DNA from 4 places in the Neobacillus canaveralius genome. Region 2 is predicted to be linked to each of the others. Evidence: riboswitches for the same ligand, from Rfam matches in the RefSeq annotation. Region 2 holds a riboswitch; each other region holds the start of a gene.
What was found. Region 2 has a riboswitch for cyclic di-GMP ahead of fliM (flagellar motor switch protein FliM). Riboswitches for the same ligand answer to the same signal wherever they lie in the genome.
Positions count from the first base shown of each region.

Region 1: another riboswitch for cyclic di-GMP. It lies ahead of ABC255_RS25295 (anti-repressor SinI family protein); the one in region 2 lies ahead of fliM (flagellar motor switch protein FliM).
Region 3: another riboswitch for cyclic di-GMP. It lies ahead of ABC255_RS02525 (PAS domain S-box protein); the one in region 2 lies ahead of fliM (flagellar motor switch protein FliM).
Region 4: another riboswitch for cyclic di-GMP. It lies ahead of ABC255_RS05855 (anti-repressor SinI family protein); the one in region 2 lies ahead of fliM (flagellar motor switch protein FliM).

Region 1 is NZ_JBDFLL010000001.1:5,165,735-5,173,585, forward strand. It holds gene ABC255_RS25275 (YtxH domain-containing protein) at 1-46, opposite strand, end outside; gene ABC255_RS25280 (DUF1128 domain-containing protein) at 281-508, shown strand; gene map (type I methionyl aminopeptidase) at 534-1,286, opposite strand; gene ABC255_RS25290 (helix-turn-helix domain-containing protein) at 1,493-1,822, shown strand; gene ABC255_RS25295 (anti-repressor SinI family protein) at 1,880-2,029, opposite strand; cyclic di-GMP riboswitch class I at 2,062-2,149, opposite strand; gene ABC255_RS25300 (hypothetical protein) at 2,765-2,929, shown strand; gene hutH (histidine ammonia-lyase) at 2,942-4,474, opposite strand; gene ABC255_RS25310 (DNA topoisomerase III) at 4,809-6,998, opposite strand; gene ABC255_RS25315 (MDR family MFS transporter) at 7,211-7,851, shown strand, end outside.
Region 2 is NZ_JBDFLL010000001.1:777,148-784,998, reverse strand. It holds gene fliF (flagellar basal-body MS-ring/collar protein FliF) at 1-533, opposite strand, end outside; gene fliE (flagellar hook-basal body complex protein FliE) at 566-859, opposite strand; gene flgC (flagellar basal body rod protein FlgC) at 872-1,306, opposite strand; gene flgB (flagellar basal body rod protein FlgB) at 1,315-1,698, opposite strand; gene fliS (flagellar export chaperone FliS) at 1,729-2,094, opposite strand; gene ABC255_RS03810 (hypothetical protein) at 2,107-2,466, opposite strand; partial or broken gene fliN (flagellar motor switch protein FliN) at 2,489-2,779, opposite strand; gene fliM (flagellar motor switch protein FliM) at 2,856-3,794, opposite strand; cyclic di-GMP riboswitch class I at 3,915-4,001, opposite strand; gene ABC255_RS03795 (flagellar hook-basal body complex protein) at 4,203-5,027, opposite strand; gene ABC255_RS03790 (flagellar hook capping FlgD N-terminal domain-containing protein) at 5,044-5,457, opposite strand; gene ABC255_RS03785 (flagellar hook-length control protein FliK) at 5,469-6,473, opposite strand; gene ABC255_RS03780 (glucosaminidase domain-containing protein) at 6,514-7,194, opposite strand; gene fliD (flagellar filament capping protein FliD) at 7,198-7,851, opposite strand, start outside.
Region 3 is NZ_JBDFLL010000001.1:507,536-515,386, reverse strand. It holds gene ABC255_RS02545 (lipid II flippase family protein) at 1-735, opposite strand, end outside; gene ABC255_RS02540 (hypothetical protein) at 1,409-1,651, opposite strand; gene ABC255_RS02535 (SGNH/GDSL hydrolase family protein) at 2,116-2,322, shown strand; gene ABC255_RS02530 (SGNH/GDSL hydrolase family protein) at 2,326-2,799, shown strand; gene ABC255_RS02525 (PAS domain S-box protein) at 2,940-6,938, opposite strand; cyclic di-GMP riboswitch class I at 7,015-7,104, opposite strand; gene ABC255_RS02520 (hypothetical protein) at 7,310-7,851, shown strand, end outside.
Region 4 is NZ_JBDFLL010000001.1:1,213,345-1,221,195, reverse strand. It holds gene ABC255_RS05885 (APC family permease) at 62-1,408, opposite strand; gene speB (agmatinase) at 1,750-2,679, shown strand; gene ABC255_RS05875 (cell wall hydrolase) at 3,006-3,599, opposite strand; gene ABC255_RS05870 (Dps family protein) at 3,957-4,403, shown strand; gene ABC255_RS05865 (disulfide oxidoreductase) at 4,445-4,852, opposite strand; gene ABC255_RS05860 (DsbA family protein) at 4,845-5,567, opposite strand; gene ABC255_RS05855 (anti-repressor SinI family protein) at 5,821-5,949, opposite strand; cyclic di-GMP riboswitch class I at 5,978-6,061, opposite strand; gene ABC255_RS05850 (lactonase family protein) at 6,350-7,408, shown strand; gene ABC255_RS05845 (DUF421 domain-containing protein) at 7,435-7,851, shown strand, end outside.

The sequences.
Region 1 (7,851 bases), 4.4 Mb from region 2:
CTAAGGCACCATAGAAAATGCCTTTAAAAAATAAATTCTTACCCATTTTTTTAACCTCTCCTTTCAAGATGTTTTTATCATTCATTTCTGCCACTATGAAAAAAATACCAATAAACTCCACTTTATATTCTGCTTTAAGCTTGCGGCAAAATGCAAGCGTCGATCATATTTTACTCCTATTATTTTATTACCCAACATTAGGTGCATTAAAACAAGTTTAGATTGACATCTTCCAATGAAAATGGAAAGATAAAGTTACGAATACTGAAAGGGTGACGGGATGAATTTATCAGAAAAAACAGTAGAAAATGTTGAGTATATGATTGAACAAATAAAGGAAAAATTAAAGGTACTAAATCTCGGAGCCATTAAATCTTCACACTTTGATGAGGAAATGTACGAGGAATTAAAAGAAATTTATGAAATGGTTATGAAAAAACCTTCTTTTAGCCCTAACGAAATGCAAGCTTTGGTGGAGGAATTAGGGAACCTTCGCAAAAATAAGTAAAACAGATCTCGAGAGATCTGTTTTTTTATTTTTCCTGTTCAGTTAAAATAATCGGACCATCCTTGGTGATGGCAATGGTGTGTTCATACTGTGCCGAATATTTCCCATCAATCGTCCTAGCAGTCCAGCCATTACTATCCATTTTTGTTTGGTACATACCGATATTGACCATTGGCTCAATAGTAAATACCATTCCTTCTTTTATTCTAGGACCTTTTCCAGGCAGCCCATAATGTGGTACATCAGGTTTTTCATGAATGACTGCTCCAATTCCATGACCAATAAAATCACGAACAACCGATAAGCCTTCTCCTTCTACATAGGTTTGAATAGCATGACCGATATCTCCAATCCGATTTCCAGGGACAGCCTGCTCAATTCCTTTATAGAGTGCCTCTTTTGTAACCATTAATAAATGATCTGTTTCCTTAGGGACAGTTCCAATAGCATAAGACCATGCTGAATCCGCTAATCCGCCATTATAGTTGACGACCATATCTATTGTTACGATATCGCCTTCCTTTAATGGTTCCTTTCTTGGGAATCCATGACATATTTCGTCGTTAATGCTCGCACAGGTGGCGTATTTATAGCCCTTATAGCCCTTTTGCTGTGGGGTGGCATTGTGTTTTTTAAGAAAATCATCCACAAACTCATCAATTTCCCAAGTTGTTATACCTGGTTTAATCATTTTTGCAATTTCTTTATGGCATGAAGCAAGAATTTCCCCTGCTTTTTTCATTCTCTCGATTTCCCGCAGTGATTTAAGAACAATCATGATCTTCCCAACCTTTTTATATTATTTTTATGTATTCTTAGAGAATTGGAAACACACTTTAATCTTATCGCTAAGCTAACATTTTTTCAAAAAGTTTTTGACTTTGATAAATATTTTTGTCATAATAAACTGTTCTTAATATGGAACTTTTTCCGCTTTTCTGATAAAATTATTATAGCAATAATAAAAATTAGGTGTGTGAGCCCATGATAGGTGATCGTGTAAAAAAACTTCGGTTAGAAAAAAGGATGTCATTATCAGAACTTGCTGAGCAAGCTGGAGTTGCTAAATCTTATTTAAGCTCTCTTGAGCGAAACCTGCAAAGAAATCCATCAATTCAATTCCTTGAAAAGATTTCTTCTGTATTAAACGTTCCTGTTGACCATTTAATAAATGAACACATTAATAAAGAAGAATTAGATAGTGATTGGATGAGCATTGTTAAAGAGGCGATGGATTCGGGTGTCTCTAAAGAACAATTTCGCGATTTTATTGAATTCAATAAGTGGCGAATTGGCCAAAATAATAACGAATAAAAAAGAACAAAGCATACTACCAGGATTTTTGTAGTATGCTTTGTTCTTTTATGTATCTTAGCGATTCTTAAGTACTACCTCTCTGGCTTCGTTCTGATGGAGAAAATTAAGGATTGTTTCCTTCGAAATTCCTAGGTCCTTTGCCTCTAAAATAAGAGCTAGCCATTCTGCATCCATACCATTTTTCATACTGTCAGTTATGCCCACTCACATTCACTCCTAAAATACATATTCGTATTCCAGGTAGCCCGGCCATCATAGTAAAATCTATACCTTAGATCCTCGGCTTTGCGTCCCCATTTTTCAATGGGTTTGCCCTTTTCTGTTTCTTATTACTCATAAATCATTGATTATTCAGTATATTCAATAGACAAGCTTTCCTGTTAAATAATGACTATGTTTATTATATATAGTACTTTTTCAGTATCGTGTTGGAATTTGTCAAATGGTTTATTTTTTCGAACCTTTTTTTTACACAAAATATTCCAATTTTCTACAAAAGAGCTTTATGGAATTCGCAGAATTCCTGAAATTCACAATCAATATGGAAGATTTACGGAAAAACAGAGGGATAAAAGTCGATATTAGGTTATTTTACCTAATGAAAGTCTTTATAAAACGATACAAAAAGACCAGAAAAACGCAGTGAAATTTGTCTATTTTGTGACAATTGACATCTACCATAAACACCATTAAAATATACTAAATATTGTAAATATTCTAATATTGGTGGTGGATCTAGTCAATGACAACCATTCATGTGTTGAATTACGCTATCCCAATAGCCTTTGTTGTATTTTTTGGTTACCTTCTTGATCGCATTTGTAAACCTGCAAAGTCTGATGAAAATATAGAAGGTGATTAATACTCTGTCTCTCCTCTCCACTAATAATTTTCCTTCGTTTGGGAATGATACATTCGAAGACGAAAGGAGTGTTTAATTTGGCACGTGGAGAACATTTTAACCATAAGAAGAAAGGTCATCCTGGAAATTTACCAAAAGATAACGTAGTTGAGAAACACTCAAAGGATGCCATTGGAGACGAGGAATTTATTGTAGTGCAAGAGGCATTTAAGAATAGGGTAGAAACGAAAGACGTAGAATAAAAGGCGTGATTTTCACGCCTTTTTTGCCTGCCTAACATTATCAAATTTTTGAATAAGCTTCTTTAAGTCCCATTCTTTTAGACCTGTTGCAGCCCTTTCAATATCTATTGAAAAGATTCGATCCTTCTTTATAGAAGCAACAAGCTCCCTCCCCTTTTCATACACCCGCTTGGTCTGGCTGGCCATTTTATCTACCCCGCGAATTTCAACACCCTGCATGGCACAAATTAGTTCAATCGCCAGCACTCTTCGAGCATTCTGAATGATTTGATACGCATGCCTAGAGGCGATCGTTCCCATGCTCACATGGTCTTCCTGATTAGCAGAGGAGGGAATGGAATCGACACTTGCTGGGTGTGCCAGTGTTTTATTTTCTGATACTAACGACGCCGCCGCATATTGCATAATCATCGCACCTGACTGCAAACCAGGCTCAGGGCTTAAGAAAGGCGGCAAATCGTTCAACTGTGGATTTACTAATCTCTCGATACGTCTTTCAGATATATTCGCAAGCTCGGCAACGGCAATTTTCATAAAATCCATCGCGAAAGCAATTGGCTGCCCATGAAAATTCCCTCCTGAAATAACCTTTTCTCCGTCATCAAATATTAATGGATTGTCTGTAGCGGCATTCATTTCGATTTCTAATTTTTCTTTTACATAATCCAGTGCCTGCCAAGAAGCTCCATGAACCTGTGGAATACACCTTATAGAATAAGCATCTTGAACACGATATTCTCCCTGAACACTGGTTAATAAACTATCACTTAGGTAACCGCGGATTCTCGCTGCCGTGTCAATTTGCTGTTGGTAGCCTCTTGCTACATGAACCTCCTCGGCAAAGGCGTCAATGATTCCGTTCAATCCTTCAATTGTCATTGCAGCGATTAGTTCACTTTCAAATGCCAGCTGTTCCGCTTCAAGATAGCCGACAACTCCCATAGCTGTCATCGCCTGTGTTCCATTAATTAACGCGAGACCCTCTTTTGCCTCTAATGTTATCGGAAGAATCCCTTCCATTTGCAGCGCATGGATTGAATCCATCCTATTTCCTTTGTAAAATACTTCCCCTTCCCCAATCAGCACTAAAGCTAAATGGGAGAGTGGAGCCAAATCACCGCTGGCACCCAGTGAACCCTGTTGAGGAATAACCGGGATGATTTCAGCATTTAGCAATTCCAATAGTTTCTCAATCACGATGGGTCTAACACCTGAATATCCTTTTAAAAGTGCATTGGCTCGTAAAAGCACCATAACTTTTGAAACAATCTCAGGAAAAGGGTCGCCGACTCCACAAGCATGGGAGCGAATTAAGTTTAGTTGTAAATCCCTAACGTGTTCTTTATCGATTATGACATCACTGAACTTTCCAAAACCTGTATTTATACCGTACACCACTTTATGATTGGAAACGATTTTCTCCACCGCTTCACGGCTTTTCTTTACAAGGTCCATACTTTTCTCAGAAGCAATAACCTTTTCGTTTCGATATAAAACTTCTTTCATTTGCTCCAACGTTAAACTTTGACCTGTTAGCATAATCATATTTCTCACCTCTACCACTTTAATAGAATAAAGAAAGAGGCTGGATTCCATATCACATTAGATTTGGAGTCCAGCCTCTTTTATAAACATTACATAATTTAATTTTGTTTTTGGATGCCTCATAGGTTATCAGTCCATTCAAAAATTCTATTAGATTAATAATTATTGTATGTGATAAGAAGCTTGATTGTCAATGCAATTGTCAGAATTTTAGCACAATATCACTTTAGCAAGATAATATAAGAAAGGATTCCTGCTGTTTACAATATAGGCTTTATATACAAAACAAGTATATAAAGCCCAATTTTCTAATCGATATTGTTTTTGATCTTTCTTACTTCAAATTCAACTTCTTTAATGCATCTGCCAAAGCTGTATTAATCGGCTCTTCTTCCTTGTTTTGGTTATTCAGATACTTTTGTACCGTACGTTTATCCACTTTACCAGTAGATTCTTTTTTACGACGCGCTTCGAAGGCAGATAGTTTCTCACGATATCCACATTTACAAGCGAAAATTTGTCCTTCCCCTTCACCGCGAAGCTCAAGTTTTTTCTTGCATTGCGGGCAGCGCGCATTAGTGACGCGCGAAACATTTTTTCGATGTCCACATTCACGGTCTTGGCACACAAGCATTTTGCCTTTTTTCCCATTTACTTCAAGCATTGGTTTTCCACAGTCCGGACAACTTTTTGTAGAGATATTGTCGTGCTTATACTTTTTATTACTGTTTTTAATTTCAGCGACAATTTCTTTTGTGTACTTTTTCATTTCGCTGATAAAAACATCTTTTTTCAACTTGCCATGGGCAATTTGATCAAGTTTTTGTTCCCACTCAGCTGTTAAGGCAGGGGACTTCAGTTCTTCAGGCACCAAATCCAGCAATTGACGTCCTTTGGAAGTAAGGTGAATGTCTTTACCACGCTTTTCTATTAGAAATGAATTGAAAAGCTTTTCGATAATATCTGCACGAGTAGCTACAGTTCCTAATCCGCCCGTTGATTTTAAAGTTTCTGCCAGTTGTTTATTGTCGGTTCCCATATACTTCGTAGGATTTTCCATTGCAGACAATAATGTTGCCTCATTAAAACGGGCTGGCGGGCTGGTTTGACCTGATGTTTGCGCAATTAACTTCACGTTAAGGGTATTGTTTTTTTCAAGTCGTGGTAAAATCTGTTCCTTTAGGTCGTCTCCTGCATCCTCTTCTTCAAAGCGATTCTCGTATACCTCTTTCCATCCGCTCGAAAGAATAGTTTTTCCTCTTGCAACAAAGTTTTCTTCACCTATTTTTGCACGAAGCGTTAACTGCTCATACTCAAAAGCCGGGAATAACACGGCTAAAAATCGTTTCACCACTAAGTCATAAATTTTCCGTTCTTTATCTGTAAACGCTGAGAAGTTTACATACCCTTCTGTTGGAATAATCGCATGGTGATCGGACACTTTGCTGTCATCGACAAATGATTTCGATACTTTTATTGGCTTGCTTAAAATCTTATTAGTTAAGGGACGATACTCTCCTGCTCCACATGCTCTCAAGCGTTCTGGAAGCGTTTCTACAATATCTGAAGATAGGTAACGTGAGTCTGTTCGTGGATAGGTTAAGACTTTATGCTGCTCGTAGAGCTTTTGCATAATATTTAATGTTTCCTTTGCAGAATAACCAAAGATCTTGTTCGCATCGCGCTGTAATTCGGTTAAATCATAAAGCCCAGGAGAAAAGGATTTCTTCTGCTTTTTTTCAATTTCTTTTATAATGGCGTTTTGTTTGCCCAATTTCTTCACAATTGCGTCGACATTCTCTTTATCAAAGCTGCGACTATTTCCCTTTGCATCCTGCCAAGTCAATTTTAAATTGTCGGTGGTTTGTGCATCGATTCCATAATACGTTTGAGGTTTGAAGTTTTTAATTTCATCCTCCCGTGCTGCAATGATTGCAACCGTTGGAGTTTGAACTCGGCCGCAGTTTAACTGTGCATTAAAACGGGTTGTTAATGCACGGGTTGCATTCAGACCTATATACCAATCCGCTTCTGACCGTGCAACAGCAGATTCGTATAAATTTTCATAGGCTTTGCCCGGCTTCAAGTTGGAAAAGCCAGCTTTAATTGCTTTATCCGTAACGGAAGATATCCATAGACGTTTAGTAGGTTTATTAATCTTTGACTTAGCAAGTATCCATCTTGCAACTAATTCCCCCTCACGACCACTATCTGTTGCAATAACAATCTCCCCAACATCAGAGCGTTGTAGTTGGCTTTTCACAGCATGAAACTGCTTACTGGTTTGCTTAATAACAACAAGCTTTAACTCGTTTGGAAGCATTGGTAAATCTTCTATTTTCCAGGCTTTATATTTCTCGTCATAACTTTCAGGATCTGCAAGGGTAACTAAATGTCCTAGTGCCCATGTAACAATATATTTATCTCCTTCTAAAAAACCGTTTCCTTTTTTATGACAATTCAATACTCGTGCTATATCACGAGCAACAGAGGGCTTTTCGGCTATAACTACACTTTTTTTCATTAATTAACATCCTTTCAGTGAACCATTGAATAATAATATAGCATATTATTACTTGAATTACAGAATAGCATTGCTTAAATCAAGCTTTGAGAGATTAGGACTATATACGGATTGGTACATTCATTTTTACCTATCTTTTTTTCTTGTATTTATCTCTTTGGTGATAGTATGATGGAAAAGCGCTATCATACATATTGGCTTCGGAGGTACACATGAGGATTAGAGATTGGGATCCAAATTTGAAGGTTCGCTTATTTAGCGAAGCAATGATGAACATTACGTTTTGGATGTTCTTTCCTTTTCTGACGATTTATTTCGCAGACGAATTTGGTAAAAGTAGAGCTGGGTTATTATTGGTATTTTCACAGATTTTTTCAGTCATCGCAAACTTAATGGGCGGATACTGTGCCGACCGTTTCGGGCGTAAAAAGATGATGGTTCTCTCAGCGGTTGGACAAGGGCTTTCTTTCTTAGTTTTTGCTTTGGCAAGTTCTCCTTGGCTTCAGTCACCTTGGTTGGGATTTATCGCATTCGCAATTGCTGGTGTCTTTGGTTCGTTTTATTGGCCTGCCAGTCAAGCAATGGTGGCAGATGTCGTTGATGAAAAAGATCGAAGTAATGTATTTGCCATTTTCTACACTTCTATTAATATCGCAGTAGTAATTGGTCCTATTTTAGGAGCAATTTTTTATGTGAATTATCGTTTTGAAACTTTACTCTTTGCTGGTATTGTTTGTATGTTACTTGGCTTAATCTTAGCAAAATGGACAAGGGAAACAGCACCATTACAAAAAGTCGGTCCCTTGGAAGAGGACCGTAAATGGTACTATTTCCTACAAAACCAGCTGAAGGA
Region 2 (7,851 bases):
GCTGAGGCTTGATCCTTCTCATCCGGTTGGACAAACAAGCTTTCCTGAGGAGTTGTGATCACAACAGCAGCATTTTTCACTCCTTCGACATGCCGCAGCAAATCGGCTACTTCTCCTTGAAGTGCCTCTTTTTCCATTGCATCCAACTGCCGGTCAGTTGCTCCAAACTGCAAATCCTTTGTCATATCAAAAAAACTGATGGTACCCGTTTCCGGGAGTCCCTTTGAAGCCAATGAAACTAATAAATTATCAACATCTTCCTGTGGCACAAGAATTGTTGTCCCATTACGATCCAGTTTATAATCGGTATATCCTTCTTGATCCAATTCTGCTTTGATATCGCCAATTTCCTTTTGACTCATCTCCGTAGTGAATAATGGGACATAAGTAGATCTTGATAGAAAAAAGATAGAGAGAGACAATGCCACTATGATGGCGATAAAAATACCAATAAATAGAAACTTTCTTTTTTTACTGACCGAATTCCAAAAATATATGTATTTTTCTTTAAAGTCACGTATTTGTTGATTCATGCTCACTCCACTATTTCATCTGTAGATTTTTACTAGATTTGCATTCTCATCATTTCTTGATAGGCTTCAACCGCTTTGTCCCTTACTTGTGTCGTTAGGGACACGGCAATACTTGCTTTTTGCGCAGCGATGGTGACATCATGTAAATTAACCGCTTCCCCTTTTGCCAGCGATAATGACTTCGATTCAAAGTTTTTCACCGCACCATTTGCGTCCTGGATATACTGATTCAGCAACGTTCCAAAAGAAGAATCAGCTGGACTTTGAGGCTTATTCATCGTAGGTAAACTATTCGTAAATGCTTGAATACTTGATATGTTCATCATCTATTTACCACCTTATCTTCCAATCTCAAGAGCTTTTACCAGCATCGATTTGCCTGCATTAAACGCAGTTACATTTGCTTCGTAGGCACGTGAAGCTGCCATTAAATCGACCATTTCTTTTGTTACATCTACATTCGGCATCATCACATAACCTTGCTCATTACTGTCAGGATTCGAAGGATCATACACCGCCTGAAATGGGCTGGTATCTTCTACGATTTTATTTACTTGGACTCCAGAGAGTTCTTTCTGCAGATAATCGCCAAAAGATGAGGGGTGGTTTGCGGTCACTTCTACCATCTTTCGGCGATAGGGCGCCCATTCTCCGTTAATAAATTGCCCTCTAGTTGTATTCGCATTCGCAATATTAGAGGAAACGACATCTAACTTTAAACGATTGGCGGTTAAGGCCGATCCGCTAATCGAAAGAGATTGAAATATCGACATTGTTTTGATCACCTCGCCCTAATGGCTGTTTTTAGTAAATTAAACTCTTCATTCAATCCATATGTTAACGACTGATACCAAATGGTATTTTCACTTAGCTTCGTCATTTCATAATCTAAATCCACACCATTACCACTGTTTTGGAAAACGGTATTTTCCTGCTCAAGCTTAGGAGAAGGAAGACGAGATGTTTCTCCAATCAAGACATGCCTTGAATTGGTGCGGTTCCCAATAAACTGTCCCTTTACTTCTTGCTGTAGCATTTCTTCAAAGGATACCTTCGTAGGTTTAAAATAAGGGGTATTTACATTGGCGATATTATTTGAAATGGACTTTTGACGTAAAGAGGACGCATCTAAAGCTCTCGACATAATTCCAATCATCTGATTCATCTATTCACCCACTTTTATAAATCTTCTAAACTAGAATGATTTCATCGCCTGTATCCAGGTTGTTTTTAACTCTTGGAACATTCCCTCTATTTCCTTAAGAATCTCGATGTCTTTCGTGATGTTCGCTTCAATCAATCTTTGTTTCATATAATCATAGAGAGAAAAAAGAGAGTTGGATGTTTCAATTTCCATGTTTAGTGTCACCATGAGTTCTGTAATAATTTCTTGTGTTTTCATAATCAAAGAATGCGCCTTCGCTGGATCCTTTTTCTCAATGGCTAGCTTTGCCTGATTCAGAAATTTTACACCTCCACTATAGAGCATGAGTGTCAGTTCTTCTGGTTTTGCCATCATGATTTGATTTCTTTGGTAGATTTCATTTGGATTAATCATCATTCAGCACGTCCTTTACTTCTTACTGTCATAAAAAACTCCCTTTGAAACCGTGACCCAATCTTCGTATTGACTTCTAAGGTATTGTTCATTTTGTGCGTAACGAACACGGTGTGAAAGTCTTTTCATCATATGTTGCATTTTGCTTTGAATTTCCTTCTCAAGAATGATAAGTTCCTCGAGCTGCGCCTGAATGTTTTCATTGATGAGGACCATTCCAGCTTCCGCATCCAACTTATTAATAGTTGAAATACAGGCTTCCCTCTTTTCAATCAAAACAGGTACCTTTCCCTCTTCTCCTTGATGCAAAGCTTTCGATACTGCCTTCGTTAGCTCCAAATATTGCTTCAACTGTGTTTCTTTTTCCTCTATCATCTTTTCCTCACCCTAATGACTGTCATAAAGGAGATTGGCAAATTTCCTTTATTCTTACCCCGAAGTGTTCTTCAATCACCACCACTTCACCTTTTGCAATCAACTTGTTGTTCACATAAACATCCACTGGTTCGCCGGCCATCTTATCTAATTCGACAATCGATCCACTGGTCAATTCAAGAACTTCACTAATCTTCTTTTTTGTTCTTCCCAACTCCACAACAATCTCTAAAGGAATATCTAATAGAAGGTCCAAATTCATTTTTCCATCTAGGTTTGGCCCAAAATCATCCGACTCTAGCTCGGTAAACTGAAACGATTCATTGATTACACTCTGTTTGTTGTTTCCCAGAAGTACATCCATTTCATCTTGTGTGAGTTTCCCCTTTTCAATCATTTCTGCCTTCTCCTTCTATCAAGTGCTCAATCTTAACAGCAACTCTAGACTTCTTCGTTCCCGGGTGCGCTAAGAACTTCAATTCTTCATTTACCCTTACTTGCAGAGGTTCATCCACTAATTGGTCTAATTGGATGACATCATTGACGTTTAAACCTAGGATTTCTTCCATGGTAATCGTCGCCCGCCCTAACTCCGTAATAACAGGAACAATTAAATGCTCAATCCGTCCTTGTAAAAATTCACTTTCTTCCTTGTTTTTGACCCATTTTCCATGTCCATACCAATTATGGGAGGATAACTTTGGAATAAACGGTTCTAATAATATGTATGGAATACAAAGATGCATAGTTTCTTCCACTTTTCCAACTGATAGTTGGAACGTGATAACAATTACCGTCTCCGTGGGGATACCCAATTGCAAAAACTGGGGATTGGTTTCCATGTTCACAAACTTCAGCGGGAGCACCATAATATCACTCCAAGCTTTCTGCAGGATTTGAACAACTCCCTCCAACAAACGCTTTAATACATTGGCTTCGATGGGAGTTAGGGCAGCCCTTCCCCATTCCCCTGCTGTTCCTTTACCACCTAAAAGACGATCAATCATTACAAATGCCATTTCAGGTTTTAAATCCATCGCCATTCGGATCCCTTGTTCACCTGATTCAAATACACTTAAAATCGTGGTGTCCGGCAGCTGGTTAATAAATTCCTCATACAGCATTTGTTCAACCCTAGTGACCTCTACTTGGACAAATGAACGTAACTCAGACGAAATAAAGGATGCAAGCTGATAAGCAAAGTTTTCATGGATTCTCGTCAGCACCCGTACCTGATCCATCGATAACCGCAATGCTTTTTTAAAATCATATACTTTCAAATTGGTAGAGGTACTACCAATTTGGGAATTTGACACACGATAGTCCATTCAATCACACCTCTCCCTTCCGAATACCTGTAAAAAAAAACAACAAAAAAAGACGAGACTATTCCGAAGAAATAGTCTCGTCCATAGCTAAATAAACTAATAGATTAGGACAATCTATATTTCGGCAACTGGCTGGCATACTGTTTCCACAATTTAGCCCCTATAGCTTTGCGTCGCTGAGTTTCCTCAGGTTTGCCTTTTTCAATTTTTTAGAAATTATTAAGTACAAAAAAAGCATAACATTACAATTATTATTTTTCAAATATATTTTGTAGAATACCCCCATAAAATGACGAATTAAATCGAATGTTTACAAATATTTAACATTAGCTGACAGTTTTTTGTAAAAATATATCAAAATATGTAAAAAAAGAGAGAATATCACTATTGATACTCTCTCTTACTCTATTATCTTTTTAAATTCACCAATTCTTCCAATATTTGATCTGACACTGTGATGATTTTGGAATTCGCTTGGAATCCACGCTGGGCGGTAATCATTTCGGTTAATTCTTCGGATAAATCAACATTTGACATCTCAAGTGCTCCTGAGATAATTTGTGCATTGCTTCCATTTGTAAGGAGAGTAGCAATGGAGTCTGGATCTGCATTAGGTGTTAAAGAATACAACGACCCACCTGCTTTCAATAACCCCTTTGGATTGTCAACTGCTATGGTTCCAATTTTCAAACCGGAATCTTCACTTGTTCCATCCGGGTTGACACCAATAATGCGGCCATTTGCGTCAATGGAAAACGTAATGTATTGATCTGGGATGTTAATGGGTTCCCCATCTTGGCCGACTACAAACATACCATTCTGATTGACCAAATTATTACTGCTGTCTAATGTGAAATTCCCAGCTCTTGTTAAAAACTGCTTCTGAGCCGGATCTTCAACCACAAAAAAAGCATCACCATCAAGATAGAGGTCGGTGCCAATATTAGTTGTTGTCGGACTTCCCGGTGTGTGAAGAGTATCAATGCTGCCAACTCTTATTCCCAAACCCACCTGAATCGGATTTGTCCCACCTGATAGTGGAATTGGATTCGGACCTGGTGTTTGTGTTGGACCTGTTGCTCCTTTAACTGTCTGACTAAAAATATCTTCAAATACAACACGGCCTTTTTTAAATCCAACTGTATTAACATTCGCGATATTGTTACCAATCACATCCAATTTTGTTTGAAACCCTTTTAATCCGGATACCCCTGAATTTAATGAACGAAGCATGTGTTTGTTCCTCCTCTTATTGATTCATTTCCATTGAATGGATAGAACTTGATAAAATTTCTTGGTCACCGATTTTATAGTAAACTTGATTATTCTTGTAATTAATTCCTGTAACCGCTCCGCTCTCTTGTACATTGGTTTCTGGATTTGTCCAGGTAACGTTATTGCCAAGAACATAAGAATATTGACTTAAGTTATTGCTTGAATCCAGGTATGCTGTCAGCGAGTTATTCAAGTTGGACAGCTGTTCTAAGACACTTAACTGTGCCATTTGCGCGACGAATTCCCCATCTTTTTGCGGTTGTGTTGGATCTTGGTTCTGAAGCTGTGTAACCAATATTTTTAAAAATGCCTCTTTTCCCAGCTCCTGCTTTGGCTGGGTGCTCGTTGTTGATGTTGAGTAGGAATTAATCGTAGTGATGGATGTCATTTTCTCCCTCCTTACACGGTTGTATTGATTTGTGAAACCCATCCGGGGTCTGTTATGTAATCGCGGTATTCATCTTGTGTTGGAAGCTGAATTGGTTCACTTCGCTTTCGCGAATCCTGCTGACCCTGCCTTCCGTTCGATTCTCCCTTTTGAGAGAACGCACCCATAAAGTTTAATTGGGTAGAGGTTTGCTGTGTAATATCAATCTTCCCGACTTGCAATCCTTGTGTTTCTAGTGCCGAGCGTAACACTTGAACATGCGATTCAAGCAATTCCTTTCCTAAAGGAGTACTGGTAAGAAATTCAGCTGTTAACTGTCCATCCTGAATCGTTACCTTTACATCTACCTTCCCTAAATGCTCAGGAGTAAGAGTAAATGCAGCCTCGATTCTATCTCCCATTCCAGTAACATTTATCGATGATTGGAAAAACTTTGTTATTTCTTGATCAAATTGGTCAGCATGTACGGTTTGAGAAGTAGATAGTACGTTCTCACTTGAAATAATCGGCTGATTCGTCGGCGTTGGATTGTTCAGGGTAATGAACTCTGCCGGAGAGTTTTTATTGGGTTGGACTGCAATCTGCCATTCACTTTGCCCTGAATCCTCACTAATTTGATTTAACCCTTCTAATCCTTTAATTGTTTCAGTTCCTTCTGTTACCTTAAAAAAGGATACAGCATCAGGCTGTATTTCTCCCATTTTCCCAGCTGGTGGCGATGGATCATTTTTGAACGATTCGAGAACGGGATTATTGAATCCTTGTTTCGAAAATATTGGTTCACCTTGTGAAGGAAAATTTTCAACTAACATAGGTTTAAGAAGAGGTTCCATTAATGGATGCTGCTGCGGTAAAAGCAGCTGGTTAACCAGCTCCGTTGACTCTGCATCTTTTTCTTCCATTTGCCCAATAAGTTGCAAAAACGCTTCAAAACCAGTAGCCTGTTCTCCCTCTTTCGCTGCCATTTTGCCTGTTTGATTAATTCCGTTAATTTGTATTCCTGAAAGCTGGATCACGTTCTGCCACCTACTCTTTCCTTTTTATAAAGGGTACCCATTAAGCCAAATTACTCCCCATTGTTAAGGTATCAAAGTAGCGCTGAACACCTGTTACCCAGTGATTATTAAGTTGAGTTGGGTCATTAGCCGCTCCGATTGGTGCATACTTGGCTCCGATTTGAGCGATGGTTAATTTCCCTTTATCTAAATAGTTTTGACGGAGGTTACGAGCCATATCAAAAATGCTCTCTTCAATGGATGAATAAGATTTTAAACCGTTTTTCCCCATCATTCCTGCGACATTTAATTTAAAGCGCGCCGCGTTAGAAGATCCATTACCCGTTTCATGGATTGAAATAGCTGCCAGAAGAGCAGGATCGATGTCATACTTTTTACCAGCCTCTTCAAAAAGGTGACCTGTATTCTGTAAAACCCCCTTTAGATGGGAATTAAGATCGTCGCCACCAGTTTTGGCAGGAGTAAGGGAAGTAGTTTGCAAAGTCCCCACTTCTGGCTGAGAAACAAACGAATTGAAACTAGTAAGGAGCAGGGATGAAATATCTAGATTACTAGTAGATTTCTGATTCAATTCGGTTTGCAACAGAACTTGTTGAAGTAAATTCTCGAAGGAACTGCTGGTAAGACCTGATTGATTGGAAAGATTACTTTGCCCTAGGCGCGCTGTATCCAAGATAGTTTTTTGAAGTAACCAATTACTAGACAATGATCCAATATTCATAGCCTACATCCTCCCGCCCATTTGCTGAGATAGCCATGAGCTTTGTGAATTAAGACGAGACATCGCTTGCTCCATTGCTGCAAATTGGCGATAGTATTGTTCTTCTTTACTTTGTAGCTTGACTGTTTGGCGGGCAATATCTGTTTGCGTATTCGACAATAACTTCCCTATAATACTTTGATCATACTGGTTATTCCCGGTGTAACCCGCTTTATTGGTCAATTCTTTAATCCCGTCCTGTAAAGTCTCAGAAATCTGATTAATAACACCACTTGTTCCTTTACTAGGATCTCCAAGTTGTGAAAACAGTTTTTCAACTGCATCAGGGTCAGCTTGAATGGCCTCTCTTAATTTTGTTTCGTCCACATAAAGTTTTCCTTTGTCCTGATAGCTTCGAGATGAAATCCCGATTGACGAAAGTGAATTGTATGAACTTCCATTATCAATAATAGAAGTCATCGTACTGCGCATTTTTGTAACCAGTCCAGATAAAATACTATCACTGCGAAGAAGACCGCTTTTTGCTTTCTCCTCCCACATTTCAATTTGTTTCTCTGACATCTCACTTTTCTGCTCTTCCAAAAGTGGCAGGTAATCCCTATAAACAGGATCACTTACAGCCTTATTTATTTTTTCTAGCAGACCATTATATTGATC
Region 3 (7,851 bases), 270 kb from region 2:
CAGTAATGTACCGAAAAATCTCGCTATCATTAGCCAAGCATACGTCTTGGCTATTTCCTCTGCTCCATTTTCTTTATTTAAGGCGCGTTCTGTCATTAAAGCGATTTGAGGATCTAGTAAAAGAGTTAAAAGAATCGTTGCGATCCCATTTACTACGCCTGTTGCCATATTGGCAGTTGTACCGTGTTCTGGAGTCAATATCGACGCATATAAAGCTGCCAATACACCAGAAGTATAAATAGCCGTAACCACCATATTAATGAGCATAATGCGTTTAGGAATTCCGCCAACACGAAGTCTATGTATCATTTGAAACCTGGGACGTCTTATATAAGAACTTGTTCTTTTTAATTTATGTATATTCGATGTTTTCATTAAAGCTATGGCTGAGCCTTCTATTTCCAAGCGTTCAATCATTAACATAGCTAGACGAGTACCCGTGGGATATAAGAATAGTGCGAACAGAGTACCGATAGAAGCTGAAAATAATATGATATGGAATATCCCTAGGACATCAATCGTTGAATCAGCTTTCGCTCTATCTACAATTACACCAATGATGGGAGCTTGAAACATATTCGAGGTACGCGCAATAAGTAAAACAATACCAGTAAGAGACAAAGCAACAGCAATCTTTTTTAGTCTTATTCCCCCTAAACGAATACTATATGTCAACGTTTCGGTTGCATGGATAATGATTGATAAGAAAATAATGATTATTAATTGTACAGTCAATTTATTCACCGTCTATATTCGTTTTATAACACACTCCATATTATACCAATGCACTATCTAGTACTACACCTTTTTCTCCGGTAAGTTCTATACAGTAGGTATACAGTAGGTATACAGTAGGGACGGTTCTTATGGTCCACATTGGTATCAAACAACTAGATAAGTCTCCATCTCTAATACCTAAACAACTCATTAAAAGCCATTAGAACCGTCCCTACGGTCATGCGGCCTCTTTATTTTTCATTGAAATCGCTTCTGCAACTACCTTTACTCCGCCTTTAGCGACTCCTCCAGCAACCCAGGTTACTGCTTTACTGAATCCTCGTAATACAACCATTGTCTTTTACTCCTATTTATCCTTATTTACGGAGTGAATGAATCAAGGTAGGAGTTTTTATGACCAAAACGACTAATGTTCTGGTGGATTTGCTTTCGTATAGTTTGTTTTGTTTACACGTCTTTTGTTCGCTATATTCATGGTGGTAAATTTCATTGACATGGAATTAATTTTAGCCGCATTCATGTTGGTTTTCCTCCTTATATTTAATCTTTATTTATCGACATGTCTATTAATTTTAGCCGCTTCGTGATGATTTCATTTACCTCCTTATCGGTTATTTCTGACATGTCTCTTATTTTAGTTGCATTCTTGCTGCTTACTCATACCCAAATTTTAATGCAATGTATAAACTGTTATGATTGTGTCATTCTTAACGATATACTTTACACCTTTATAAATAAAAGCGATTTCCTTTGAACCGTTTTCAGATTCTGTGATTAAAGTGACACTGCTTTTATTTATTTCTTTGTTTGCAAAGCTCTCTGCTTCTTTACGTCCCATGGATTTAACTCTATTCTTTATACGGTCAAATGCGTGGTCGGAAAGTTTTAGTTTTGCACGACTTTTCTTTTTCACTGGTGTTGCCTCCTAGTTAACCCTCTCCTTTTCATCATTCACTCCATTATTATTTTAGCCACTAATATTCAGTCTCTTTCAACTATTGGAAATTTATTTTCATGTCTTGGTGATATAGAGTTTGATAGGAGAGTTGTGTCAAGGTAATGGATAAACATCTAAGGAGTGAGCAAATGAATCAAAGGAACTTAACTGAAGATTATCGAAAGGCTATACTAGCAACTGCTAGTCAAATCAACTAGCAGGTAGTATCCGTTATCCATTTCTCATTCTTTGACTTGCTTTAAAGTTACGAATTAAAATGCTTGGCATAATACTATTACTCTCACCTTTCCAGCTTGCTTCATCTAAATTGCTTCCCAGTTATTTCTTCTGGATAATATACTCCTGTTCCCATAGAAAAACACCCTCCTAAAAATCATATTGTAATAATATGACTTAGGGGGTGAAAAGGAGAGGGTTTTGTGGTTAGTATCAAGGAGAAATTAATTTACTATGTTGCGCTAGGAGATTCACTTGCTGAGGGGACTACACCATTTGGTGAAAAAGGTAAAGGATACCCTGCATACCTAACAGATAAATTGAAGAATTCAGGTGCTATCCAATTTAACAATTTCGGAGTACCTGGATTTACTTCGGAAAATTTAAAGAGAGAGCTGCTTGAAAACTAGTATATGCGTGATGCTGTGAAAGCAGCAACTATAATGACAGTGAATATTGCCAGCAATGATTTTTTCTATGCTCTGCAAGAAAATCCGAATAGTGCAGGGGAAACGTTAAAGCAATTCGCCGAAAACATTTCTACTATTTTAAAAGAAATAGATCATCTCAACAAAGAGGTACAAGTCTATGTGTTGGGATACTATAATCCTTTTCAACGATTTACTGATAAGAAGAAACGTAAATTAACGAGAATACTGAATTTGGTAAATGACTTAACCAAAGGAAAAACAGAGGAAAGAAAGTATACTTTCGTTGAAACTGAACGCATCATAAACGAAAATTATGATGAGTGTTTGACCAATCCAGAAGATTTTCATTTAAGTTCAAAAGGATATCAACTAATAGCACATGAAATTTTTCAGCTGTTGCAGTGGAATAAAATACCATATGTTGGTTTTGAAAAGATTGAAAATAGTTTCAATTAATCACTATATTAGATATTATCCTAGCATCCCCCATTCATCCCTGTAAGAATGCAAAAAAAGGCTGTAGAAACAGCCCTTTTTAGCGCTTTGCTTTTTTGCAAATCAAACTATTTAACTTTATCTACCAGTTCAATAAGCATTTAGTTTATAAATGTTGACGTATTTGTATTATTGGGGTCACCATTCTCAACTAAAGCCAATGGCAGCCTAACCTCAACTGTAGTACCATGATTTTCTTTACTTTCAAATGTCAATGCTCCTTTATGTTGTTTGATAATCCTAAAGCAGAGCATCAACCCTAATCCTGTTCCTTTTTCTTTGTTGCTATAGAAAGGTTCTCCTAGTCTTTTTAATCGTTCTTCGCTTATTCCATTTCCATTATCCCTTACCTGAATGATGAGATGATCTTGATGGATATAAGCTTTGACTCCTACGAAACCATTTTCCTTTTTATCGGTTGCTTCAAAACTATTCTTGCAAAGGTTGATTAATACTTGTTTCATTTGATTGGCATCACACATAACCAATGGGAGGCCTGGTTCCATCTCAAATGATAAAGTCACATCATTAAGGAGCGTCTCTGATTCTAGTAATGTTTCAATTTCCTTTAACAATGAAGGGATATTGACTAGTTTAGGTTGGATTTCTTGTGGTTTGGCAAGTGAAAGAAACTCTTTTATGATCTCCTCAATCCGATTAAACTCGGTCAGGATGACTTCAAAGTATTCATGTTTGATGATGCCTTCCCGGAATAATTGGATAAACCCTTTAATAGATGTTAGAGGATTTCTGATTTCATGTGCGACTCCTGCGGCCAACTCCCCAACTAACGACAATTTCTCAGCATTCCATAGCATTTCTTCCGCTTTTCTTTTCTCTGTAATATCTTTCGCTATCACCATAATGTGTTCCAATTGGTCATTTTCACCTATGACTGGTGTTCCTGTACATTCAAATAATTTCCATTCACCATTTGCATGTAACAGCCTAACATCAACCTTCGCAGGTAATTTAGTCGTGATTACCTCCGTTAATTGATTCATAGTAGAGTCCAAATCCTCAGGATGAATGAGATTTAATGTACTACTTCCTTCAAAGTATTCTGGCGTATAACCAAGGATAGATTCGTGGGATGGGGATGCATAGATCCCTCTCCTATTTATATCGAATAAGATTATGAGATCTGTCATGTTTTCAGCAATCAACCGGTATTTACTTTCGCTTTCCAGCAAGGCTTTTTCAGCTTTCTTACGGTCGGTAATATCGATACATGAGGCAATTACCTCCACTACTTCGCCACCACGTTTAATTGGGCTTAACGCCGCTAGATATGAAATTCCATTCAGCTCATCTTCATAAATTACATGTTCTTCCCCATTCCACGCTCTCTGGTAGTAAACTTCCTTTTTCTCAGCTTTCTCTCTCGGAAGAAAATCCTTCAGCTGTTTTCCTACAACAAGACTCGGAATAAGGCCTAAGCGATACAGTAGTTCACCGCCACATAAGGTGTGAATAAATTTATCGTTTATATTTTTAAATTTAAATGTCATCCCCTGCTGCAGGCGAATCGTTTCATTTAATTCTTCCTTTGCGATACGTACCAATTCTTCAGACCACATGCGTTCATTAACATCTTGCGAGATTCCATATTCATTGACTACGTTTTGAATGTTCATGATAGTATGTTCTAATTCGTTTGCTGTAAGTGGCTTCGTAAATAGATACCCTTGTCCTTCTTCACAAAGATGTTCCTGTAGGAACACAAGCTGCTCCTTTGTTTCAATACCTTCCGCAACTACGTTTAAATTCAAATTATGGGCCATTGAAATAATAGCCTTTACAATCGTTTCATCATTCGGATTATTTTGCAGTCTCCGGATAAAGGACTGATCAATCTTCAAAGTATCCAAAGGAAACTTTTGTAAATAATTTAAAGAACTAAAACCAGTCCCAAAATCATCAATACTAATGCGAACTCCAATCCTTTTAAGCTTTTGTAAGGTTGAAATGGTGCGTTCTATATTCGCTGTTATGCTTTCGGTAATCTCTAATTCCAAGTATTGGGCCTCCAACCTTGTCTCGTTCAGGATCCTCGCAACTGTTTCATCTAAATTAGAAAGTGTAAATTGCTTAGCTGATAAATTGACAGAAATCGTGGTGGTAAAACCTTTTTGCTGCCACTCTTTATTTTGCTTACAAGCAGTATATAAAGCCCATTCACCAATAGGAATAATGAGTCCTGTTTCTTCGGCAATCGGAATAAAGGTTCCAGGTGGTACCTGTCCCCATTTTGGATGGCTCCAGCGGATTAAGGCTTCTACACCGACAATTTTTCCTGTTTTCAAACTCACTTTCGGCTGATAGTGAAGGAGTAACTCCTCTTTTTTAACGGCTTTATGAAGATCCATTTCGAATTCTAAGGGATTGATATTGAAAGCCTGATTCTTCGATGAATAAAACTTAAAATTATTTTTTCCTTCCTTTTTAGCTTGGTACATGGCAAAATCAGCATGCTTAATTAACGTTTCCACCGTTTCTCCATCTTCTGGGAATATACTGATCCCAATGCTCGGAGAAGTATAGATATCATAATTTTGAATCTTAAATGGAGCAGCTACAACATCCATAATTCTTCTGCACACCTTTGCAGCCACATCTCGATCAGCGTCTTTAAGAATAATAATAAATTCATCTCCACCTTGCCGAAAAACGATGTCTCCATCATTTAAAGAGGCGTTAAGCCGTTGGGCTACTTCTTTGAGCAATTCGTCGCCTGTATTGTGACCGAGGGTATCATTGACCACTTTAAATCGATCAAGATCCATAAATAAAACAGCCACTTTTTGGTCTCTGTTTGCAGCACTGACCAGTTCGCTTGTTAGACTTGAATTTAACTTATTGCGATTTGGCAAACCGGTTAAATAATCATGGTAGGCCATATGTTCAATGGCTATTTCTATTTCCACCTGTTTCGTAATGTTCTGAGCTAACCCAAAAACACCATTCACTTCTCCATTTACGAAAATAGGTACCATTGTCACATTTATATGAATGATCGAACCCTTCCTATCCACTATAGAGGTTCTAAAATTTTGTGCCTCTCCTTTTATGCATCGGGCAAAATGATCTACTACTTCTTCCAGTTTTTCAGGGACAATCAATTCCTTAAAATTCATCGGCTTTAATAGTTCTTCCTTACGATACCCCGTTTCTTCTTCACAAACAGTATTAAAGCTAGTAAAATGACCATCCAAATCAAACGAGTATACACTGTTGTCATTATGTTCGAAGAGCGATTTATACCGTTGGCCGTTTATAGCTAATTGTTCAAGTAAGATTTTCTTATCTGTAATGTCGATTCCAACCGCCATAATTGCTGGTTTTCCATTAAATAGAATTTTTGTTCCAGAGGCTTCTACATCAATGGTCTTTCCATCTAAGGTCAATAATTTACATTCGCTCGGGCCAACTTTTCCATTTACTAACGTTTCCTTAAAACGGTCCGATAAGATTTCCTTGCTTTCCGGATGAATAAAGTCAAATATCTCCCTGCCAACCAGCTGATTCTCATGAACGGCACCAAGCCCCTCTAATCCAGCACGATTGACCAGAACGATTTTTCCTTCTTGATGAACAAAGATAGCTGTTGGTGACACTTCTACTAAACTACGATATTGGTCTTCACTTTCTATTAGTGAACGATACCTGTTTTCGGTCATTTTAAGCTGCTCTTGTAATTTCAATGTCTCTCTTTTTTGTAAGGTAATGTCATTTACAGAACCGCTTATGGCGATCACCTTTCCCCCTTCATCTAAGATTGGCTGAGAACGATCCTGCACCCATCGAACTTTACCATCGGAACGAATGATTCGATATTCTACAACGGTTGACTCCCCTACTAATTGCCTGCTACTTGCATTTTCAATTATCCATTTGTCTTCCGGATAAACCGATTCTAACCATACTGTGGGATTCTCCATGAAATATTCTTGCGTATACCCGTATATGGATGCATTACCTTTAGATACCCATAAAGTATCTTCTAGTAAGTCTTTATACCAGATCGCTAGTCCAGGGTTATCGAATATTTTATGTAAGTTATTTTCATCGAATCGGGAAGCAATAAATCCAATATTCATTTAAATACCCCAATCTTTATGTAATAAAAAAAGAAGACTATTCCATTTAGAACTAGCCGATCAGGTCATATCATTATTCGGTAACCCGGCGATCATAGTTATGGTTTATAACCATAGACCCGTAGCTTTGCGTCCTCACCTTTCAGTAAGTTTGCCTTTATCGTATTTTTTTGTTTATTTCAGTATTTTCTGAGACTATTATCTATTATACAATTATTGATAATAAAATAAACCACCTACTATTTGGGGCTATTGGTAAAAAGGGCCAAAAGGGCCAAGGGGACAGGAACCTTGGTCCACTACACCAAGGAAGTCACTTTATAGTAAAATATGTATATATCATTTTGAATATAAGGAATGAATAAAAAAGAATGAATATGAATATTTCAATAGATTCTACTGTACCCAAACCAGACCCTAGCTTTTTGGATGCGATACTTGTGGCTTACTCACCCACTAGTCCGTATTTCTGGATTTCAATCGTTTATTGGATGATAGTTGCTTTCGTTATTCAAAGTAAAAAATATAAACTAGAAAAATTCGAAAAACTGGCTGCACTTTTTTCAGCACTTGGTTTGTATATATTGAGTACGATATTTTGTATTTCAAAAGCTTATACATTTACAATGGGAGAAAGTTGGGGAGATATTGGACCGCTTGGAGATTTAATTGGAGGAACGACAGTAGCATTTTTCACTTTGGCTTCACTTATGCTTCTTGTCGGAACAGTTCGGACACAAAGATCTGAAATGCAAACAACCAATGATATGATACATATTCAACAAGTAGAACAAACCTATTTTTCAGCAATATCATCCTTTATGGAACCGCGAAACCGATTAATTACCATGCCTTTAATGGATGAAAACAAGCCAATCCCATCTAAGTTAAAAAGTAATTTATTATGTGCACC
Region 4 (7,851 bases), 440 kb from region 2:
GCATAAATATGAAAGTAAAAAAATACGCATTCCACGGTGGGATGCGTATTTTTCCATTTCTTTATACTTCAGCTTCTTCAGCTTTATATTGAGGAGGTGCTACCTTGAAGGCTTTTGTTAAAAATACAAGATAGGCAAGTCCGATGAGGAACCAACTAGCCCCCATAATTAAAGAACTAAGCTCCAGATTGATCCAAAGGACACCAACTAATCCGGCTCCTATTAGCGGCATGATCACATAATCAAAAAATCCCTTTGGAGTACGGTGCATTTTTTCACGAACAGCAAAATGACTAATTACCGAAAGATTAACAAACGTAAAGGCCATTAATGCCCCGAAATTAATTAGGGAAGTGGCTGTCACTAAATCAAAGAACCAGGCAGATAATGAAATCACTCCGACGATTAAAACATTTATCGCAGGTGTTCTCCATTTTGGATGTAAGTACCCAAACCATTTTTCCGGGAATACCTTATCGCGCCCCATTACATACAAGAGACGAGAAACACTTGCGTGAGAGGCAAGTCCTGATGCAAGTGTATTCACAAAGGTTGTACATAAGAAAATCGACTGAAACAGCTTCCCACCAACATATAAGGCAATTTCAGGTAAAGCTGCCTCCGAATCAATGAATCTCGAATTATCAGGAAAAAATGACTGGATAAAAAATGAAGTAGTAATAAAGATTACTCCTCCCCATAAAGCTGTTAGGAGAATTGCTTTTGGGATTGTTTTTTCTGGATTTGGCGTTTCTTCCGATAAAGTCGTAACTGCATCAAAACCAAGGAATGAAAAGCAGAGTATCGTTGCTCCTGTTATCAGAATTGGCAGGTTCATACCCTCAACGAAAAACGGCTGCATGCTAAAAACAGTTCCAGTTCCTTCTCCTGTATTAAGCCCCTTAATAACCAGGATGATGAAGACAACCATGATTACTATTTGTACAAGAACAAAAAGTGTATTGAAATTTGCTAGGACATTGACGCTTCGTAAATTAAGGAAGGTTACAATTCCTACAAATACTAATACCCAAATTAAATCCGGAACGGACGGAAACAATGCATTTAAGTAAAGTTTGGTTAACAAGGCATTTACCATTGGCAAAAATAAATAATCAAGCAAAGATGACCAGCCTACAAGAAAACCGAGATGCCGGTTCATCGCTTTTTGGGTATAGGTATAGGCTGATCCAGCCTGAGGAAAAACCCTAACTAGCTTGCCGTAACTAACCGCAGTGAATAGCATACCAATTAAGGCAATCACATAAGCGGTAGGTACATGCCCGTTTGTTTCACCAGAAACAATTCCAAATGTATCAAATACTACCATGGGTGTCATATAGGCTAAACCCATAATGACAACCTGCCATAACTTTAACGATCTTTTCAACTTTACGCCATTTTCCACATATCATTCCCCCTCTAAATTAAAGCGTTTTCATTCTGATGTTACCCCTTTTTCTACAATAAATTTTTTATTCCCCCTTCACCTATTCCTAAATTCACTATGTATCAGTGCAATTCTTATGCCAAAGTTTATACTCATTAAATCATCGCTGTGTATACTAATATTTAAATTTAAAACATTACCTTATTGAAGGTTTTGAATTTTTAGATTTATTCATTCCTGCATACATTATTCCATATTAAATAACGACTGTCACGAGGGATTGGGCCAATAAGGAACTTAATCTTGGCACAAAAATTGCAACATATCCTAGTACAAATAAAAGACTGGAGGAATGTAAAATGCATTATCCTTTAACACCGGATGTTAAACCCGAGTTTTGTACTACAGGAACCTTTATGAGGTTGCCCTCAAGCAGGGAAAATTCTAAATTAGCCATTGTGGGACTCCCGTTTGATACAGCTGCCTCCTTCCGAGTAGGGGCCCGCTTTGCACCACAAGCAATTCGTCAGGCCTCTATGACGTTATTTCCCTACCATCCTATTCATAAGGTGTATCCATTTGATGCATGTAACGCCATAGATATCGGAGATGTATCGGTTATTCCTCATAATATTCACCGAAGCTATGAGCTAATGGAAAAAGCAGTGATGGAATTAATGGAGAAGGGAATCACCCCGATTGGACTAGGTGGCGACCACTCTGTTACACTAGCAAATCTTAGAGCAGCAGCCAAAATCCACGGTCCTGTAGCATTAATTCATTTTGATTCGCATACAGATACATGGGACACTTACTATGAAGAAAAATATTGGCATGGCTCACCATTCATTCGTGCATATGAGGAAAATTTATTAATTCCCGATAAGGTTTTTCAGGTTGGTATTCGCGGAACCCTTAATCATCCTGGAGATATCGAATCAAGTAGTGATTTAGGGTATCATGTGATTACCACTCCTGAATTAAAGGAACTTGGCTTTGATAATGTCGTGAGGGAAATGAAAGAGAAAATTGGGGATACACCATGTTTTCTTAGTTTTGATATTGATTTTGTTGACCCATCCTGTGCTCCCGGAACAGGGACTCTTGAGGTTGGAGGGTTAAACAGCTTTGAAACGTTACAAATCATTCGTTCCCTAACAGATTTTAATTTTATTGGCTTTGACCTTGTTGAGGTTTTACCGCCATACGACCCAACCCAGATCACATCCTTACTTGCTGCAACTATTATCCATGATTTTGCCAGCCTCGTTGCTCTTAAAATTAAATAAAATTAAAAAAAGCAGTGTACTCTATACTACGAGTCCACTGCTTTTTTGGTAGGAGATATTTTTTTGTAATACTATTTTCAAAACGTGTAGTTACCTAATAACCTTCACACAGTGAATAAAGAAATTTAGTCATTCTTTAATCCGCACCAAAAATTCCTCCAAATATTGTCAATCCTTGGAATCATCTTTTCATCACCATAATATAAAGAGGGGTTTTCTTAATAGTCAAATAATTCTAATCATAAATTACTCCTTTTAGCTGGATTATTTATAGCAAACTTAGAATAAGAAAAAACGCCTGGAAAAGTATCCAAGCGTCCCTTAAATTACCGAGCGAAACGATGATTTCCGATTGTTACTGTTACTTCACGTGAGAAGATCCAATCGCTTACTGCTGTTTTTGGATTGTAGAAAAATAAAGAGCCATTACCTTTACCCATCAAAGCGATTGCTTCATTAACCGCTCTTTTGGACGCTGCGTCTGCTGGCTGATTGATTTGGCCATTTGCAACAGGGGTAAATGCATAGTGTCCATTTGCAATTTGATAAATGACTCCACGAACAGTGTTAGGGAAGTCTGGACTTTTCACTCGATTAAGAATAACAGTTGCAACTGCTACCTTTCCAGCATATGGCTCGCCAACTGCTTCTGCACGAACTAATCGCGCCATTAATTCTTCATCTGCCGCTGATATTGGAGAGTCTGGTAGAATCATATTTTGACCTGCAATAAGCGATTTACTATTGTTTGCACTCATTAAGCTATTAACAGGGATACCAAATCCTTTGGCTATTTTCCAGTATGTCTCACCATATTGAATCTTGTGTGTTGTAGCTGCCTCCGACTTAGTAACGCCTGTAAATGCTGACATTGAAAAAATTAATCCCGCTGCAATAACAAGTTTTTTTAGTTTGTTCATGTTTTATAGCCTCCTAGTATTCTCGTTGTTTTCTCTACTAATAAGGCTATCAGTTGTAACATAGTTATTCATTAACCAAAAAAAACCAGTGTGAAAATAGGATAAGTAGCTCCTGCTATGAAAGCATTTATCTATTAAATGGAATGATCAACCAACCGACTTTCCTCCCCACAATAATCCCATAAATGTAATCTTAAGGAAATATTATTACAGTCTGTTTCATGCTTATTTCATGAAATATCATTGTAACAAAGAAATCCTTCACGAAATTGACAAAATATCCCTCAATTTAGCACAGGTTTCTCCTTAAATTTTTGGTAATAATATAATAGAGGACAAAATGATGGAGGGTTCATAATGGAAAATCAATTAGTCAGCATACTTAATAAACAAATTGCAAACTGGTCAGTATTGTATATCAAGTTACATAACTACCATTGGTATGTAAAGGGCGGGCAGTTTTTTACCTTGCACGCTAAATTTGAGGAATTTTATAACGAGGCTGGATTGCATGTAGATGAATTAGCAGAACGATTACTTGCAATCGGAGGAAATCCTGTTGCTACTATGAGAGAATGTCTAGAACTTTCATCTATTCAAGAAGCACAAGGCAGCGAAACTGCTGAAGAAATGGTTCAAACCATTATTAATGATTTTTCAATTATTATTGGAGAATTAAAAGAAGGTATGAGCATTGCCGGTGAAAAGGACGATGAAACAACAGGCGATATGCTCCTTGCAATTCATTCTGGTTTAGAAAAACATGTATGGATGCTAACAGCATTCCTTGGCAAATCAATCTAAATTACGGTAATAAAAATAAGACTCAAGCATTTGCTTGAGCCTTATTTATTTTGGTTTCGTGCAATGATAACTAAGCAAATGGTAATAATCGTGAACGCGGTAAACGCCAGGATTGGAATGGTGATAAATCCAAGCCAGTTAATATAATCTTTTGAGCAAGGTACACCACTTTTACACATTTCAAATTGCTGCAGATAGGGAATCTTTTGAAGAGCCGTATGGTAGCCTGAAATGAGCATTCCAATGATCGATAACGGTAAGGTGTATTTCACAATATCGTTATCATTTCGGTAAAAGGCAATTCCTAGAATGATTGCTAATGGATACATAAAGATTCGCTGATACCAGCAAAGCGTACATGGAATGTAGTGGAGAACTTCACTGAAATACAAACTCCCAATGGTTGCAATAAGTGCTGCAACCCATGCAAGCAGTAAAGGTTTATTCATTCCCTTTCTCCTTTGCCGCTTCCTCTACTAATTTGTTTAAATCGTCCATTGTTTGTCCATCAAATCGCTTCCCATTAACAAAAATGGTAGGTGTTCCACTAACTCCTAATTTTCCTCCAAGGGCTTCATCACTTTTCCAAGCCTCTTCCGGAGCTTTTGTATCAAAATAAGCAACTACTTTATTAACCTCTTCCTCAGTAGCCATTTCTTGCAATGTTTTGGTTAAAAATTCCTCTGTAAAAACATCAATTGTTTCATATCGGGTATCTTCCGGCTGCTTATCGAAAATAAGTTCATGAAACTCCCAAAATTTTTCGTTGCCTAACTCATGATAAACCGCCTCTGAAAATTTAGCTGTTCGATCTGAATCAACATTAATAAATGGATAATGGAAATAATAAAATTTTGCTTTGCCTGTATCAACAAATTCTTTTACTACTTGTGGTACAACATTTTCCGCAAAGTTTTTACAATTCGGGCACTTATAATCGCCAAATTCTACAATTGAAACAGGTGCTGATTCTTCACCTAAAAAAGGCTGATTGGAATAATCAATCGCTTCTTTAGCACTATCATCAGATTTCTGGTTGTTAGCTAGAAAGATAAATCCAATAATAGCTATTGCAATCAATCCAATAATCCAAAAAACAAATTTTGATGATGAGGATTGTGGTTTCGTCGTTCCTTTTTTAGTACTTTTTTTTCCTTGCGCCATAATCAAACTCCTTATTTATGTGATAGTTTTAACTCCATACAGTAATGTTAGATTAAATTTTACTAAACTTATACTGTAATGAAAATAAAAATGCCTATTAATCAGAACGTATATTATTAGATTGTCCTTTAAACGAAAAAAGGCCCATTTTAATGGACATTTTTTTTAGAGCAATTTCTTTTTTCATAATCCTTTTTTTGTAAGCTACAATTGGCAGCTTTACTAAGTAGGTAAATATCAAAGGAGGACATGTTTATGTATTCGAAGGGTCTTTTAGGAAATCCTTAATTTCATCAACAGTAATCCCTAAATATCGAGCTTCTAAGATGAGTTCTAGCCATTCCTTATCTACTTCTTTTTCATCTAATAGAGTGGGTAACATGTAAGGGTGTCCTCCTAAAATATTTGTCCTAGGCTACTCAGCCGTCATCGTTTAGCACTTTAGACCTGAAGCTTTGCGCCCTAATCTTTCGAAAGATTTGCCTATATCTAATTAAAGTTATAAAGTTCATAAGAAAATAGTACCACACATATTCTTTATATCGAACATAATTAATTCTAAAAATTATGACAAATTTATACACTTAGATAATAAAAGTACAGAGAAGGTCGGAGATAGATAAATGATTTGAGGTCGAAAATAGACTAATGATACTTATTACTTGTATATTTTTGTCTTTTAATGTATTCATAAAACATACACTCACTAGAACATGTTTTAATAATTCTTTGGGTAGTTTGATAAAATAAAATGATGATATTTCATTAAAGGAGTTTAAATGATGACTGAAAAAAAACAGTACACAGGTTTTATCGGAACATATACCAAAGGTGATAGCGAAGGTATTTATTCTTTCACGCTAGACACAGATAAGAGGACTATAGTAGACGTTAAAGTTGCAGCTAAGTTAGAAAACCCTACATATCTAACAATTAGCTCAAATAATCGTTATCTTTATTCCGTTGTAAAAGAAGGTGACACTGGAGGATTAGCAGCTTTTTCTATTAACGATAACGGTGAGTTAACAGCAATAAACAGCCAATTCTCAGAAGGTGCATCACCTTGTCATGTTAGTGTGGACACTAAAAACAACTATGTTTTTAGCGCTAATTATCATAAAGGAACAGTAGAATCCTCTTTGCTAAATCACGAAGATGGCTCCGTGCAGCCTGCTATGTCAATTTTTAAACATGAGGGTTCAGGTCCTGACCCAAGACAGGAAAAAGCGCATACCCATTACGCAGGAGTCACACCGGATGAAAAATATTTAGCTGTTGTTGAACTGGGAACTGATGCCCTAATTACCTATAAAGTAAATGACAATGGCACAATTGAAAAAGTAAGTCTTCTTCCAATAAAGGCTGGCAGCGGCCCGAGACACATTGCTTTCCATCCTAATGGAAAATATGCTTATATCATGACCGAGTTTAGCTCCGAGGTTATAGCATTAAATTATCATCCAGAAAACGGCCATTTTACTGAAATACAATATATTTCTACTCTGCCGGAAGATTTTACAGAAAATAACCAAGGAAGTGCCATACATATTTCTGCGGACGGTCGTTTTGTTTATGCTGGTAACCGTGGTCATAACAGCATTGCCCTGTTCCAAATCAATCAAGAGTCCGGTGAACTAAGCTTTGTAGAACACACCTCAACAGAAGGAGATTGGCCAAGGGATTTTGAGATTGACCCTTCTGAAAAATTCATTGTTGCTTCTAATCAAGAATCGAGCAATATCGTTTTATATTCAAGAGATGAAAACACTGGTAAATTGACTCTCTTACAATCAGATATTAAGGTGCCTTACCCGGTTTGTGTTAAGTTTATAAGAAATTAGAACCTAACCCTAAGGATGTGGTAACGCTGGATTTCTTTCATAGTCAGGAAACACTAACGACATTTGAGTGGATCCTTCGCGCAGTGGTAGCCTATTTCTTTTTGATTCTTGTAGCCAAGGCAATGGGCCAGCGTTCCATTGCGCAACTAAGATTGATTGATTTCGCTATCGCTCTTATAATTGGGAACATCATTGCCCACCCATTGTCAGATGAACATCTTGGATTAAAGGGTTCTCTGACGACTACTGTGGTTTTGGTGGTATTATATATTGGCAGTGTTTATACGATATTAAAATTTCCGAGGATAAGAAATCTAATTACTCCTGCACCCATTACACTTGTTAAAGACGGGGAAATTATCAATAAAGGTTTGAATAAAGCCAGAATATCCATCGATATTTTATTAGAAGAATTACGGGAAGAAAAAGTAGAGGATGTTAAA